2 linked regions of the Methylococcus capsulatus genome follow. The protein of the gene in region 1 interacts with the protein of each later gene in a pairwise test. Links are inferred from orthologs where the notes say so. Each region holds a gene or a part of one and is shown on either strand. Other genes may lie near its edges.

The links.
Region 2: the proteins of N4J17_RS10145 (region 1) and ccmE interact in binary tests that used the Escherichia coli proteins (3 or more experiments, as listed by UniProt). The link is inferred for Methylococcus capsulatus from one-to-one orthologs.

Annotation. Positions count from the first base shown.
Region 1 is NZ_CP104311.1:2,027,562-2,034,723, reverse strand. Bases 1,585-4,371 are described here. They hold N4J17_RS10145 (heme ABC transporter permease), read left to right. Parts: upstream 1,585-2,505; coding sequence 2,506-3,237; downstream 3,238-4,371. Other genes in these bases: N4J17_RS10135 (amidase), read right to left, coding at 4,309-4,371; N4J17_RS10140 (hypothetical protein), read right to left, coding at 3,239-3,979; ccmB (heme exporter protein CcmB), read left to right, coding at 1,824-2,501; ccmA (cytochrome c biogenesis heme-transporting ATPase CcmA), read left to right, coding at 1,585-1,827. Outside these bases: N4J17_RS10165 (multiheme c-type cytochrome), read left to right, coding at 1-184; hydroxylamine oxidation protein HaoB, read left to right, coding at 184-1,155; more of ccmA, read left to right, coding at 1,204-1,584; more of N4J17_RS10135, read right to left, coding at 4,372-5,508; N4J17_RS10130 (PstS family phosphate ABC transporter substrate-binding protein), read right to left, coding at 5,686-6,738; N4J17_RS10125 (c-type cytochrome), read right to left, coding at 6,829-7,162. UniProt on the Escherichia coli protein: Required for the export of heme to the periplasm for the biogenesis of c-type cytochromes.
Region 2 is NZ_CP104311.1:445,955-453,169, forward strand. The notes cover bases 2,178-5,017. They hold ccmE (cytochrome c maturation protein CcmE), read left to right. Parts: upstream 2,178-3,286; coding sequence 3,287-3,748; downstream 3,749-5,017. Other genes in these bases: N4J17_RS01995 (cytochrome c3 family protein), read right to left, coding at 2,178-2,615; ccmD (heme exporter protein CcmD), read left to right, coding at 3,123-3,290; N4J17_RS02010 (heme lyase CcmF/NrfE family subunit), read left to right, coding at 3,745-5,017. Also shown: more of N4J17_RS01995, read right to left, coding at 1-2,177; more of N4J17_RS02010, read left to right, coding at 5,018-5,718; N4J17_RS02015 (DsbE family thiol:disulfide interchange protein), read left to right, coding at 5,755-6,282; N4J17_RS02020 (cytochrome c-type biogenesis protein), read left to right, coding at 6,279-6,740; c-type cytochrome biogenesis protein CcmI, read left to right, coding at 6,745-7,215. UniProt on the Escherichia coli protein: Heme chaperone required for the biogenesis of c-type cytochromes. Transiently binds heme delivered by CcmC and transfers the heme to apo-cytochromes in a process facilitated by CcmF and CcmH.

The sequences.
Region 1 (7,162 bases):
GCTGATGCGGGACTACGCAGTCATCATGGACGAAAACACCCGCTTGCGCGAGAAGGCCGGCAATACCGCCGGCGCCGGGGTCAAGCCGGCCGCCGGGAACGAAGGCTCGAACCTCCGCAATGTCCTGGGAGGACTGGCGCTGCTGGCAGGCATCGCCGTGCTGCTCTACCGGCGCAAACATTGATGGCGGACACCACGGGCCGGCCGATGCGGTTTCGGCTGGCCCGCCTCGCGGGTTTCGTTCTGGTGCTCACGGGCGGTGCGATTCTGCTGTACGATCGGTTCCGGCCGGCATTCAGTTATGAAGAATTACCGATTGCCGAGGCGGAACGTACTGCGCTGGAACCCGGCGGGGCTTTCCCCATCACGGCGCTGACTCGGTATAACCTGCGCCGGGGCGAAGCCTCGGTCCCGCTGACCGTGGCCGATTATCGCGACGGCCAGAACCAAAGTCATCGGGTGATCCTGTTTCCCGCGGACCGGCTGCGGCACGATTCATGGCGGGCCGCGGGCGATGCCATCGTCCGCCACACGAACGGGAACGCCCTGTTCCTGGCATGGTGGGACGACGCCCAGCGTATCCATTTTCTCAGCGGCCGCGACACCTGGCTCGACCGGCCGACCGCTGCCGCTTTCCCGGACGATGGAGAGCGGAGTTTATGGGGAAAGGTAGCGGGCGGATTTGCCACGGTCCCGGCATCGTCTCGGCGGCTGGCGCGCTGGCTGACCATGGAGGCGGACGCCGCCTTGGAGGAGATGAAGACCCAGCTGCCGGCAGAGCGTCCGGTTTACCTGCTCGTCTGCCTGGACGATCTGGCCCGCCTCGGCGAAATCGAGACGCTGGCCGGCATCCGTCTCCCATTCGAGGCGGCCCGCTTTCCTGGGGGAGAGCTGCACAGCCAGATCGCGGCGGTACAGCAGTGGGCCCGGCGGGACGTCGATCAGGCCAGCTATCTGGTCCAGCAGACGCCCGGAGCCGGCGTGCAGGCCTGGCGCATCACTACACCGCAAGGCCGGGATACGCTCCTGGCGCGACTGTTGCCTTTCACGACCTCTCTGACCAGACCGCTGACACAGGCACAGCCGGTCTACCAATCCGGCTGGGGTTCTCATATCACCATCTATGCACTGAACTTCGGCGAAGGTAAGATGTGACCCGCCCGGCAAGCCGCGCACTTCTCTAATCCTTGACCACCCAAGCCTTTGTCAGACGCCCCTCTTCGCGCCGAGGGCCTCGAGTGCATTCGGGGCGACCGGCTATTGTTTTCCGGCCTCAACCTGACCCTTTCACCCGGCCAACTGCTGCAGGTCGAAGGCGCCAACGGCGCCGGCAAGACCAGCCTGCTCCGCGTGCTGGCGGGACTGAGCCGTCCTGCCGATGGCGAGGTACGCTGGCGCGGCCTGGACATCCAGCGCAACCGCACGACCTATTTCGCCGCGATGGTTTACATGGGTCACGCTCCCGGACTCAAAGCGGAGCTGTCGCCGGTGGAAAATCTCAAGGTTTCCGCGGCACTCCGCGATCGGATGGTCGATGATGCGCGCATCGAAGACGCACTGGCCCGCGTCGGGCTGCGCGGCTTCGAGGACGTACCGGCGCGGGGGCTTTCCGCGGGCCAAAAGCAGCGCACGGCGCTTTGCCGCCTGCTGATCAACCCCGTGCCCCTGTGGATTCTCGATGAACCTTTCACCGCCCTGGACGTTCGGGGCATCGCCCTGGTACGTGAACTGCTGGAAATCCATCTGGCGAACGGCGGGATGGCGTTGATGACTTCGCACCACGCACTGGAAGTCCGGGGCGACTGCCGGAGCCTGCACCTGACATGAACGGGCTCGCCTCCGCCTTCCTCGCCATACTGCGGCGCGACCTGATGCTGGCTTTTCGCCATCGCGGCGAACTGGCCAATCCGCTACTGTTTTTTCTGATCGTCGTCACGCTCTACCCCCTGGGGGTCAGCCCTGAGCCCGAACTGCTGAGGAAGATCGCGCCTGGCGTGATCTGGATCGCGGCCCTCCTGGCTGCCCTGTTCTCGCTGGAAAACCTGTTCCGCAGCGATTTCGACGACGGCTCGCTGGAACAGATGCTGCTCAGTCCCCGACCTCTGTCGGTGCTGGTGATCGCCAAGGTGTTGGCGCACTGGCTGGTCAGCGGCCTGCCCATGCTGCTCCTGGCACCGCTCCTGGCGCTGCTGCTGGACATGCCCTCCAAAGCAGCGTGGGCGCTGGAAGCGACGCTCGCCATCGGCACACCGCTGCTGAGCCTGATCGGCGCAATCGGGGTGGCGCTCACGGTGGGCCTCAAGCGCGGCGGCATCCTGCTCACCCTGCTGATCCTTCCTCTCTACATCCCGGTGCTGATCTTCGCCACCAATGCCGTCGCCGCCGCCGGCGCCGGCATGCCGATCGAAGGACAGCTGTACTTCCTGGCGGCGCTGCTGGTGCTGGCACTGACACTCGCTCCGGTCGCTATCGCCGCCGCCCTGCGCATTAGCATGAGTTGAAGCCATGTGGACCTTCTTCCATAAACTCGCATCCCCCAAGTATTTCTACCGCATCAGCGGCAAGCTGATTCCCTGGCTGGGCACGATCACCGCCGTACTTTTCGTCTCCGGCCTGTACTTCGGCCTGTTCAAGGCGCCACCGGACTACCAGCAGGGCGAGAGTTACCGGATCATGTTCGTCCACGTGCCGGCGGCCTGGATGTCCCTGTTCATCTATACCTTCATGGCGGTGTTGTATGCCATCCATTTGATCTGGAACATCAAACTGGCCGACGTCATGGCCTCCAGCTCGGCGGCGATGGGCGCATCATTCACCTTCCTGGCCCTGGCGACCGGCTCGCTCTGGGGCAAACCCATGTGGGGGACGTGGTGGGTATGGGATGCGCGGCTGACTTCGGAGCTGATCCTGCTGTTCCTGTACCTGGGCTATATCGCCCTGGTCTCCGCCATCGAAGACAAGCGCACCGCCGCCCGCGCCGGGGGTCTCCTGATCCTGGTGGGGGTGGTCAACATCCCCATCATCCATTACTCGGTGGAATGGTGGAACACCCTGCATCAGGGGCCCACCGTCACCAAGCTGGACAAGCCCTCGATCCACCCCAGCATGTTGCTCCCGCTGCTGCTGATGGCGCTGGCGTTCCAGTGCTACTACTTCACCCTCGTGCTGGTCCGCGCCCGCACCGAATTGCTGGAGCGCGAACGCCGCAGCGCCTGGATAAAGGAGCTGTTCGGCTGAGTCAGAAGGCGATGGCCAGCCCCATCGTACCCAGATAGCTGGGCACATAGGCTCCCAAAGCGCCGGTGTAGCTCCCGAAGACCGCGATGCGGTCGTTCACCGTCCACTGGAAACCAGCGCCGATCGCATGCTCCTGCAGGTTCTTGACCGGCCCGACCGCTCCGGCATGCAGCGTACGCGGCAGGGCTGCGGCGTTCACATAACCCTGGATGAAGAGCGCGAAGTCGTCGACGATATCGCGCTGGAAGGCCCACTGAAGCGAAGGCAGGATGACCTCGGCGCCCCTGAAATCTTTCAGGCTCGCGAAACCGAAATTCCAGTTCAAGGCGATGTCCCATGGCAGGACATGATCCGCATTGAGCATCAGGGACCCCTGGGTGCCGTTGCTGAAGACGGGACTCCCCCAGGTGGTCTGCACGTAGGACTCCAGCCCCACCGAGTAGTTGAAATACCCGAGATCCCCCTGGTCGAGATGCACCTTGGTATCGAAGGTGATCGGCGAAAAGCCGGTGGCCGACTGGGGTGGCCCTTGCACGGTCAGCCCCTGGGTGAACAGGCGCAGTTCCACGTCGTCGGTCAGGCCGTAACGGAACAGGAATTCCCAGTTGTACTGTTTCACCGAATCCGAACTTGCCCCCTGCATCGTGAAAGGGCTCATTTCCAGATAGATACCGCCTTCGGGCAGCGTGTAAGACGAGTTGGGAAGATTGGCGAGATCGGGGCCTGGCTCCCGGACCGTCACCGCCCGAGGCGCCGGAGCCTTCCCTGCGGGCGCGGGCGCAGCCGTGGAGCTCGGCCTCGGCGGCCGGTCCGGTTCCGTACTGTGGACGTGTTCGCGATACCTTGCGGTGTGCCCGGTGGAACGGCCGAGAGCCGATGCGGACGAGGGAGACTGCACGCACGGCTCGACACCCTGCACCGCTGTGGCGGCCGGCAACATGAGCAGCCAGGCGAAAGCGACTCCCCGGCCCCGGCACACTCGCTTCGAGGCGCATCTGACGGATCCCATCCCTGCCCCTCCTCCCTTCAGGCTATGCTGGAGCCGGCAGGCCCGCCGGGGCTGGGCTCCGGCTAGTCATCGAGTGCGGCCGCGACTCCCAGGGCGGCGGCCAACAAGAACGCATCGTTCCCTTCCGCGGCCAGCAGGGAAAGACCGACGGGCGCCCCTTCCACATCGACCGCCGGGAGTGAAATCTGCGGCAGCCGGCCGATCCCGGCGATCGCCATGCGGGCCAGCACCCGCGGAAAATAATCGCCCTGAGTGCGGTCCAGCCCGAGGCTCCCCTTCAAAGGCGCCGGTGTATGCACCGTGGGAAAACAGATCAGGTCTTCCGGCCCGAGGAATCTTGCAAGCGCCGCCCGATAGCGCTCCCTCTGCGCCAGCGCAGCCACCAGCAGACGGCGGTCCAAGCCTTTGGCCAGCTCGAAGTTACGGCGGGTGCGCTCGCCCAAGGCCGGGCGGGCTGATTCGATCCATGAACCCAGGGTGCTCCAGATTTCTGCCCACTGAATGGGCTGAAAGACCTGGCGCCAGTTGTCCATGCCGGAAATCCCGCCCTCCCCGTCGATACCTCGCAAGGAAATTTCACGGCACGGGAAACTGCCGGCCAGCCGCTTCATGACCGGTTCGAATGCCCCACGGACGGCAGGCTCCACCGCGTCGAAGCCCTCCTGCAACAGCCACAGCCTGCCGGAAACGGTGGGGAGCGGATCGACGTTCAGCAACAGGCTCATGACCCGCTGCAGCGTTTCGCCATCGCGGGCGAAAGCGCCAACCGTATCGAAACCGGGTGCCAGCGGATTGACGCCGGCCACGGAAATCCTACCATGGCTGGGCCGCATCCCCCAGACGCCGCAGTTGCTGGCGGGCAGCCGGATGGAACCAGCCGTGTCGGTGCCCAGGGCGAAGTCCGCCTCCCCCGCTGCCACTGCTGTCGCCGAGCCGCTGGACGAACCACCGGGTACCCGGTCGGGCGCAGCCGGATTCAGTGGGGTGCCGTAGAACGCATTCTCTCCGGTGAGGCCGAAAGCCAGCTCATCCGCCAGGGTCTTGCCCAGGCAGACGGCGCCGGCCTGCAGGCATTGCTCGACGCACACGGCATGAGCAACCGCGGGCGGATGGCTCCTGGCCCAGTCAGGATTGGCGCAGCCTGTCACATGGCCGGCGATATCGATCAAATCCTTGACGGCAAAGGACAGGTCCACCAGCGGCCCAGTGGCGACCACGCGAAACTCCATCTGCGCAAGAAACGAACGGGACAATAGGGGCATCCGAAAGGTCTGGGAACCGGGGTGGTGAGGGAACGGCGGGACCAAGCTGTCGTATTTGCGCCATTTTAATCGGTTCGCCACTCGCCGAAAAAGACGACTTCCGAACTCTCCCCAAGAAAAAAGCCCGAGGATCGAAGATCCCCGGGCCGTTGCGGAACGACAGAGACTGTAACAGCCTTACAGCGAAAACGGCTTCAGTTTCTTCGCATCTTCTGCCATTTCCTTCCGCTCGTCGGCCGGCAGCGGAACCAATCCGCGTTCGGACAGATAGCCATCTTCACCCCAGGCTTTCTCGCTGGTGAATTCCGCGATGTACTCCGCGATACCCGGAATCATCCCGACATGGGACTTCTTGACGTAGAAGTACAGCGGGCGGGAAATCGAGTAGCTCCCATCGGCGATCGATTCGAACGAAGGGTCCACGCCTTCGATCCTCGCTGCAGCAACCTTATCGGCGTTTTCTTCCAGGAAGCTGTAACCGAAGATGCCGACCGCATTCGGGTTGGCAACCAGTTTCTGCACGATCAGATTGTCGTTTTCGCCGGCTTCCACATAAGCGCCGTCTTCACGGATGGTGTAGCAGATCTTCTTGAATTCCGGCTCGTTGTCCTTCTTCAGAGCAGCGATCCACTTGAACTCCTTGCAGCCACCCTCCATGGCGAGTTCGGCGAAGGCATCCCGGGTTCCCGAAGTCGGCGGCGGCCCCAACACTTCGATCTTGATGGCAGGCAGCGCGGGATTGACGTCCTTCCAAGTCTTGTAAGGATTGTCCACCAGATTGTCGCAGCCGCCGCAGTCGGGATCCGGAATCCGCTTCGCCAGCGCCAGGTAGATATCCTTGCGGCTCAGTTCCATCGGCTTGGACTTCTTGGACTGCGCCAGCACGATGCCGTCGAACCCGATCTTGACCTCGACGATTTCCTTGACGCCGTTCTTCTTGCACTGCTGGAACTCGGTGTCCTTCATACGACGCGAAGCGTTGGCGATATCGGGATGATCGACGCCTTCGCCGGCGCAGAACAGCTTGATGCCGCCGCCGGTGCCGGTGGACTCCACCTTAGGCGTCTTGAATTTCCCGCCTTTGCCGAAGTGTTCCGCCACCACGGTGGCGAAGGGATACACCGTGGAAGAACCCACGATGCTGATGGTATCACGCCCACCGGCGGCCCATGCGCCGGCGCCGAAGACGGTGGCCGACACGGCCAGACCTATGCTGACGATCTTTTTCACGTGAATTTCTCCACTGTCGAGTTTATTGCATTGTTTCAAAAGCAGCAGCAACGCATGACCGGGAATCCGGCGTCTCGGGGCTGCCGTTTCTTACCAAGCGCCGCCGCGGTTGCCGGGCTGCGTCACCATGTAGTAAATCGCATCGGCGACGTTCTTCTCGGAATATCCTGGACCGACGATGGTTTTCGGATTTTCCAGATATTTCCGATCGACGTGCTTGTTCAGAATCTTCCGCCACAACGCGGAGGGTTCGCCCCAGATGACGGTGGCCGAAGGGGTAAGTGCCCCATTGGTGCCGTTGTCATGGCAGGCCGAGCAGTAAGTTGCGTAAGCGTTGCGCCCGTTCTGATAATCGAAACGGGCGTTCGCCAGTTCAGGCGTGTTCGCATCGATCGGAGTGTGCAGCGCACAACCCGCCGCCAGG
Region 2 (7,215 bases), 1.6 Mb from region 1 along the record:
ACCTTGCCGTGGGTGTCCAGGCTCTTTCGGAACAAGGGCAGATCGTAGCTCTTGTCCACCCGGTTCATGTCCCAGTCGAGATAGTTGAACGCGATCTTTGCACTGTTGACGGCGAACCGCGGATTCTCCGGCAACAGCGGCGTGGCCGCGGGGTCGGCGGGATCGTAGGCCAGCTTGCGCACCGCTTCGTTTCCGTTGCCGGTATGGCAGGAGCCGCAGTTCGGCTGATCGAGGTAGTCGACCCGATGCACCGGAGTCGGATTGCCCTGTTCATCGAGCTTGGTGGGATCGACCAGTTCGCCCTTGGCGTTCCTCGGCTGGTCACCCTGAGCCTTCTTGGGGAAGACGTTCCCCACCGCCAGCATGTCGCCGTGGCAGTCCGCGCACTGGACCCCGGCGCTGTACATAGGGTCGTGATAGCCCTTCTGGCTGGCGCCCACGTGGCATTTCAGGCAGTTCTGCTCCATGGCCACCTTGTTGCCCTGCTTGTCCACGACCGGGAACAGCGAGTTGGGGTTGGTCTTGCCCGTCCCCTGGTCGTCCCACATCAGCGGCCGGCCCAGGGCATCGCGGATCACCTTGCCCTGGCCGTCCACCTGGATGCGGCCGTGGAAACGGTGTTCGGAAGGCCCGTATTCCAGTCCGTCCCAGTTGGTGGTGCCGTAGCCGCATTCGTTCAGATAGGCGGATTGGTGGCACCATTGGCAGGGTTCGGGCGCCTTGAACTGCTTGATGTAGCGCAGGCCGTTCTCCCAGGGGTGATCGTTCCCTTCGCCGGCGATGCCATCACCATCGGGGTCCCAGTCGTCCAGCAATGCGCCGGTGCGGTCCTCCAGCTCCATGAAGGCATGAATCGCGTACTGGTTCCAAAAGGCTTCACTCTCCTTTTCTTCCAGGCTCTTGGGGTTGGAATTCATGTAGTCGGGGAAATATTCCACTCGCGGATTCTGTTCTCCGGCCAGCAATACCTTGTTGCCGTAGCCATCGAAAACGGGATTGCCCGACGCGTCCTTTTTCTGCGGCCGCAGATAGCGTTTGACAGTGGGGTCGGCACCGATGCCGCCATAGACGTGGCATTCGCTGCAGCGCACATCCTTGGCGGTATTGAACGCGACGTCCGTGGCCGCGGCGGTCTGTCCGGTGGATTTGCTCCTGGCCTCCACCCGCATCACCGGGAAGGGATTGACCCGGCCCTGGTCATCCATGTCGGTCAAAGGTATTCCCAGTGCCAGGAAGGCCTGGGTATCCGCCTCGCGGGTCGGGAACGCCTGCGGCGTGTTGGCCTGGTAAGGATTGTCCTTACCCGGCATGAGACCGCCCTTGAAATTATCCTTGTCGGCAGGGTTGCCGGTCATCCGGGTCTCGAACTTGCCGGTGAGATAGCCTTCGTCCGGCACCGAATTGCGGGCCAGGTACCAGGTCCAGTCGGCACCTTGCCCCCACATGTCGGGAAAGGCAGCGTTCAATATCTTGGTGATGGTGGGCGGCTCCTTCCACAAGGGCGAAACCGTCGGCGTTTTCTCGTCAACCGTCCAGAACGGCTCGTAGCCTGCCGTGGTCTCCCAGCCTTCCTGGGCCTCCCACATGTCGGTCTTCCTGATCTGGGCCTGGCCGAAGGAAGAATCGACCGGATAGTTCCGGCTGGTGCTGTTGATGGAATCGGCCCCGACGGGATCGGCGGGATTCACCGCAGCCGAATAGAAGAGTTCATAGGCGTCCGCCTCGACGTTCAAGGGCTGGCGCGCCTTGGTGTACGCGATGGCATTGAGATGGAAGAAACCGGGCCAGGGGTTGCCCGCATCCAGGTTCATGACGCCCTGCCCCATCGCCGCGCTGTGCGCGAAAGGGAGGACCACGACGTCGCCGGCCTTGCCCTCCAGCTCGCTGCCAAATTTGGGGGCCGCCTGCACCGAGGCCGCCGCGAGGGACGCCGCTGCCGGCGGAGCGGCCGGCGCCTGGCCGACGCTGACGGCTATCGAATCTTCGCATCGGCGCCCCAATGCGTCGGTCGCCACGAAGCGGACCCGATAAATGCCATGATCGCGGACGAAAGTCGCGTGTTCGCCGACCGAGCCGGATTGGGCCAGTGTGCCGGCAGGGAAACCCATGGCACCGCCGCCGAAATCCCACTCGTACTTGAACGGTAAGGCAGCCGGGTCCTTGGCTGTGGCGGTGGCTTCGAAATGGGTCTCCACGCCGACCTGGACCACAGTACCCTGCCCCGGACTGACGATGCTGCAGACAGGCACGCCGGCGCAGGATTTGGGCGCCCCCTTCACCGGCTTGATCGCCTCGGTGTCGCCGGACTGAACCCTCACCGCGCAAGGGACGCCCGCCAAGTCCTGGCGGCTGAGCGTCAACGCGAAACTGCCGCCCTGGCCGCTGCCCAGGCGCCGGCCATTGATGTCGTAGATCTCGATGGCGCCACTGCCGCCCTTGGCCTTGCCGGCGATCGTCAGGGTGCCGGCCTTGTCCGACCAGGCCGCTTTGGCGACCTTGATCTTGGCCGCGGCCGAGACCGCTTGCGGCGCCAGCGCCACGGCCAGTGCGAGCAGCGGAACTCCGAAGAGGCGCCGGGCAGGATGCGTCTCCGTAGCAGGATGAGGGGTATTCATGGTTCCTCCGGGATTCTTGTTGTCGTGTGCGGCGCCGTGGCAAAGACGCGCAGCCGTAACGGAACGTGCAACAATCGAGCCAGCCAAAATACTCCATCAAAACATGGACAAGGGTGATCACGATTCCGCCGATCGCGCGATTTCACTGACCATGTGAGTCATTACGCGCACGAGATCGCCGGCAAGTCTGAGCGAGACTGGAGCTTTCGGACTGCGGTATCTGACGCAGAACTCAGGGCAGATCACACACACTGGAAACGGTCGCGCCCGTCCGCTCGATCTCGGCAAGGCCCTTGCCACGCCGTCGTGGGCCGGCAAGAGGAAGCGGCGGCCCGATTTGTGCTTCATTCTTGGGCGTTCCAGCAAACGCTCAACTCCCGGCCCCACGGGAAAGGAACGGCGCCATCCGGCACCGTTCCATTTCTCCGGTAGCCGCTGAACTCGCCCTTGCCGTAACATATCGTGTCGATCCCAATCAGCCCTTCATCCGAGGCCTTCCTCAAGCACATGAATTTTCAAGAGTTCTTCCATATGGGTGGCTACGCCGTCTACGTGTGGACTTCCTATGGCCTGTGTTTCGCCGTACTCGCCTTCAACCTGATCGCTCCGCTGCGCCGGAAAAACGAACTGCTGAAAAGCCTTCGCCGCCAGTTGAAGCCGGAGTCCCGCCGATGATGACGCCGCGGCAAAGACGTATGATGTGGGTGGCTCTGATGGTGGCGGGCGTCTCCCTCGCCGCTTTCTTCGCCCTCACGGCGTTCCAGAAGAATCTCCTTTATTTCTACACGCCCTCCCAGATCGCCTCCGGCGAAGCCCCGAAGGGTTATCCGTTCCGCCTCGGCGGGCTGGTGGTCAAGGACAGCGTGAAGCGTGAACCGGACAGCCTGACCGTGCGCTTCGAGGTGTCCGACGGCCCAAACGCGGTACCGGTGCTCTATACCGGCATTCTTCCCGACCTGTTCCGGGAGGGCCAGGGCATCATCGCCGTGGGCCAGATCGACGATGGCGGCACTTTCCAGGCGACCGAGGTGCTGGCCAAGCACGATGAGAATTACATGCCGCCCGAAGTCGCCGAATCCCTGAAGAAGAACGGCCAGCTCCCCGCCGACTACTCGGAGTACCAGAAAAAATGATCGCCGAACTCGGCCACATCGCCCTGATCATGGCCCTGCTGATGGCCCTGCTGCAGGGCACCTTCCCGCTGCTGGGCGCTTCGCGGGGCGTGGACATCTGGATGAGCGTCGCGAAACCCGCCGGACGCGCGCAGTTCCTGTTTCTGCTGGCATCCTTCGGCGCCCTGACCGCCTGCTTCGTCAACAACGATTTTTCGGTGGAATACGTCGCCCGCAACTCGAACTCGGCCCTGCCGCTCTACTACCGCATTACCGCGGTATGGGGCTCGCATGAGGGGTCGATGCTGCTGTGGGCCACGATCCTCGGACTCTGGACGGCTGCGGTGACGGTGTTCAGCCGTAGCCTGTCGGACGACTTTCTGGCCCGGGTGCTGGGCGTCATGGGGCTGGTGAGCGTCGGCATCCTGCTGTTCATCCTGTTCACCTCGAACCCGTTCGAGCGGCTGGTGCCGGTGCCACCCGACGGCAACGACCTGAATCCGCTGCTGCAGGATTTCGGCATGACGGTGCATCCGCCCATGCTGTACATGGGCTACGTGGGACTGAGCGTAGCCTTCGCCTTCGCCATCGCCGCCCTGCTGGGCGGCTCGCTGGACTCGGCCTGGGCGCGCTGGTCACGGCCCTGGACCCTGGTGGCCTGGCTGTTCCTGACCGGCGGCATCATCCTCGGTTCCTGGTGGGCCTATTACGAACTGGGTTGGGGCGGCTGGTGGTTCTGGGACCCGGTGGAAAACGCCTCCTTCATGCCTTGGCTGGTCGCCACCGCGCTGATCCACTCACTGGCCGTCACCGAGAAGCGCGGCGCCTTCAAGGCCTGGACCGTGCTGCTGGCGATCTTCGCCTTTTCGCTGAGCCTGCTGGGTACCTTCCTGGTCCGCTCCGGCGTGCTGACTTCCGTGCACGCCTTCGCTTCCGACCCCACCCGCGGCCTGTTCATCCTGATCCTGCTGGCCATTGTGGTGGGCGGTTCGTTGCTGCTGTACACCCTGAAGGCGCCGGCCGTCCGCGATGTGGCGCGCTATAGCCTGGTGTCCAAGGAAAATCTGCTGCTGCTCAACAACATCCTGCTGGTGACCGCTTCCGGCAGCATCCTGCTCGGCACCCTTTATCCGCTGATCCTGGACGCGCTGAAGCTGGGCAAGATTTCGGTCGGCCCGCCGTATTTCGGCACGGTGTTCGCCCCGCTGATGGCGCCGATCTTCCTGCTCGCCGGTATCGGTCCGATGTTCGCCTGGCGGGAGAGCTCGATCGGGCGCGTGCTGCACCGGGTCCGCCACCTGTTCCCGGCGAGCTTCGCGGCCGGCATCGCGCTCGCCGCCCTGGTCTGGGACGAGGCCGATTTCAAGATGATGGCCGGGCTGGGCTGCGCGTTCTGGCTGGCGGCGAGCGCCTGCCTCAGCCTCTGGACCCGGATCCGGCTGCGCGACGGCTGGCTCGAAGGACTGCGCGCCCAGTCGCCCAGCGTCTACGGAATGACCGCCGCGCATCTCGGCATCGCGGTGTTCCTGGTGGGCGCCGTACTGTCCGACCGCCTGAGCCAGGAAAAGCTGGTGCGCATGGCGCCTGGCGACAGCGTGATGCTGGCCGGCTACACCTTCCACTTCCTCGGCACGGAGACCGTGCAGGGGCCGAACTTCTCGGCCCGGCAGGCCACTTTCCGGGTGGAGCGGAACGGCGAAAGCCTGGAACTCCGGCCCCAGAAGCGGAATTACAAGGTGCAGCGCAACATGATGACCGAAGCTGCGATAGACCCCGGTCTATCCCGCGATCTCTATGTCGCCCTCGGCGAGCCCCTGGACACGAATGCCTGGAGCGTGCGGCTCTACGTCAAACCGTTCATCCGCTGGATTTGGGCGGGCGGCCTATTCATGATCGCCGGGGGCATCCTCTCCGTCAGCGACCGGCGCTACCGCCTGCCGCTGCGCGAGGCCCGCGTCGCTCCCGGCCCCGCAGCGGCCCGTGCAACCTGATTCTTTATCGAACGCTACCCGACGGTGACATCACGCATGCGTTTCGCCATTCCTCTCGTCATTTTCCTCCTGCTGGTCGTGCTGCTGGGCGTGGGCCTGACCCTGGACCCGCGCGAAGTGCCTTCCCCTCTCATCGGCAAGCCGGCTCCGGCGTTCTCACTGCCGGAAGTGGCCGCGGCCGACCGCACTCTGAGCCTGGAGCAGCTCAAGGGCCAGGTGTTCCTGCTCAACGTGTGGGCGTCCTGGTGCGTCTCCTGCCGCCAGGAACATCCCGTGCTGGTGGACTTCGCCAAGCGCGGCATCGTCCCGATCTACGGCCTCAACTATAAAGACAGCCGCGACGACGCCCTGGCCTGGCTGAAACGCTTTGGCGATCCCTACCGGGCCAGCATTTTCGACGAGGACGGTAAGACGGGTATCGACTGGGGGGTATATGGCGTGCCGGAAACCTTCCTGGTCGACAAGCATGGTGTGATCCGCTATAAGCAGACCGGCCCGGTGACTCCCGAAGATCTCGAAAACAAGATACTGCCGCTGATCCGCGACCTGCAGGGCGCCGCATGAAACGACTGATTCTTTGCCTCTGCGGCCTCCTGGCCATTCCCGCCGCGGATGCCATGGAAATCCGCCAGTTCGACGATCCGGCCAAAGAAGAACGCTACGAAACGCTCATCAAGGACTTGCGCTGCCTGGTCTGCCAGAACCAGTCGCTGGCCGAATCCGACGCCGAACTGGCCAAAGACCTGCGCACCGAGGTTTACAACATCATCCAGAGCGGCAAGTCGAGCGAGGAAGCTGTGCAGTTCCTGACCGACCGCTACGGTGACTTCGTGCTCTACCGCCCACCGTTCAAGCGCGTCACGCTGTTGCTCTGGCTCGGGCCGTTCCTGCTGTTGGCCGGCGGCACCGCCTTCCTGTGGAAGCAGGCCAGGCGGCGCGCCGCGGCCGTGCGTCAGGAAGAAGCGCTCTCCGCGGAAGAACGCCGCCGCCTCCAGCAGTTGAAAGACCGATTCCAGGGGTAAACACATGACATCGTTTTGGGTGCTGGCGACGACCTTGCTGCTGGCCGGCTATGCCTTTTTCCTTCCCGCCCTGCTCGGACAGAAATCCGCCGCCGGCGTGGACCGCGCGCGGCTCAACTGGCTGATCAACCGGCAGAAGCGGGAAGAACTCGCGGCCGAGACGGGCGACGACCGGGCAGCGGAACGACTCAGCGAGGAATTCGACCGCGACCTCCTGGCCGACCTCGCCGTCAGCGAAACTGCCCCCCCTCGGCAGGCGCCGGAGACCGGGAAAACCGCCGTCATCGTCGTGCTCACAGCGTTGCCGTTGGCGATCCTGGCGCTGTATGGAGGGCTGGGCCGGATGGACCTGGCCGCCCGCCCGGCCGTCGTCGCCGCAGAGCCGGCCATGGCCGCCGGAGATTTACAGGCCAGGATCGAGCAGCTCTCCAAACGCCTCCAGCAGCAGCCCAACGATCTGGACGGCTGGCTCTTG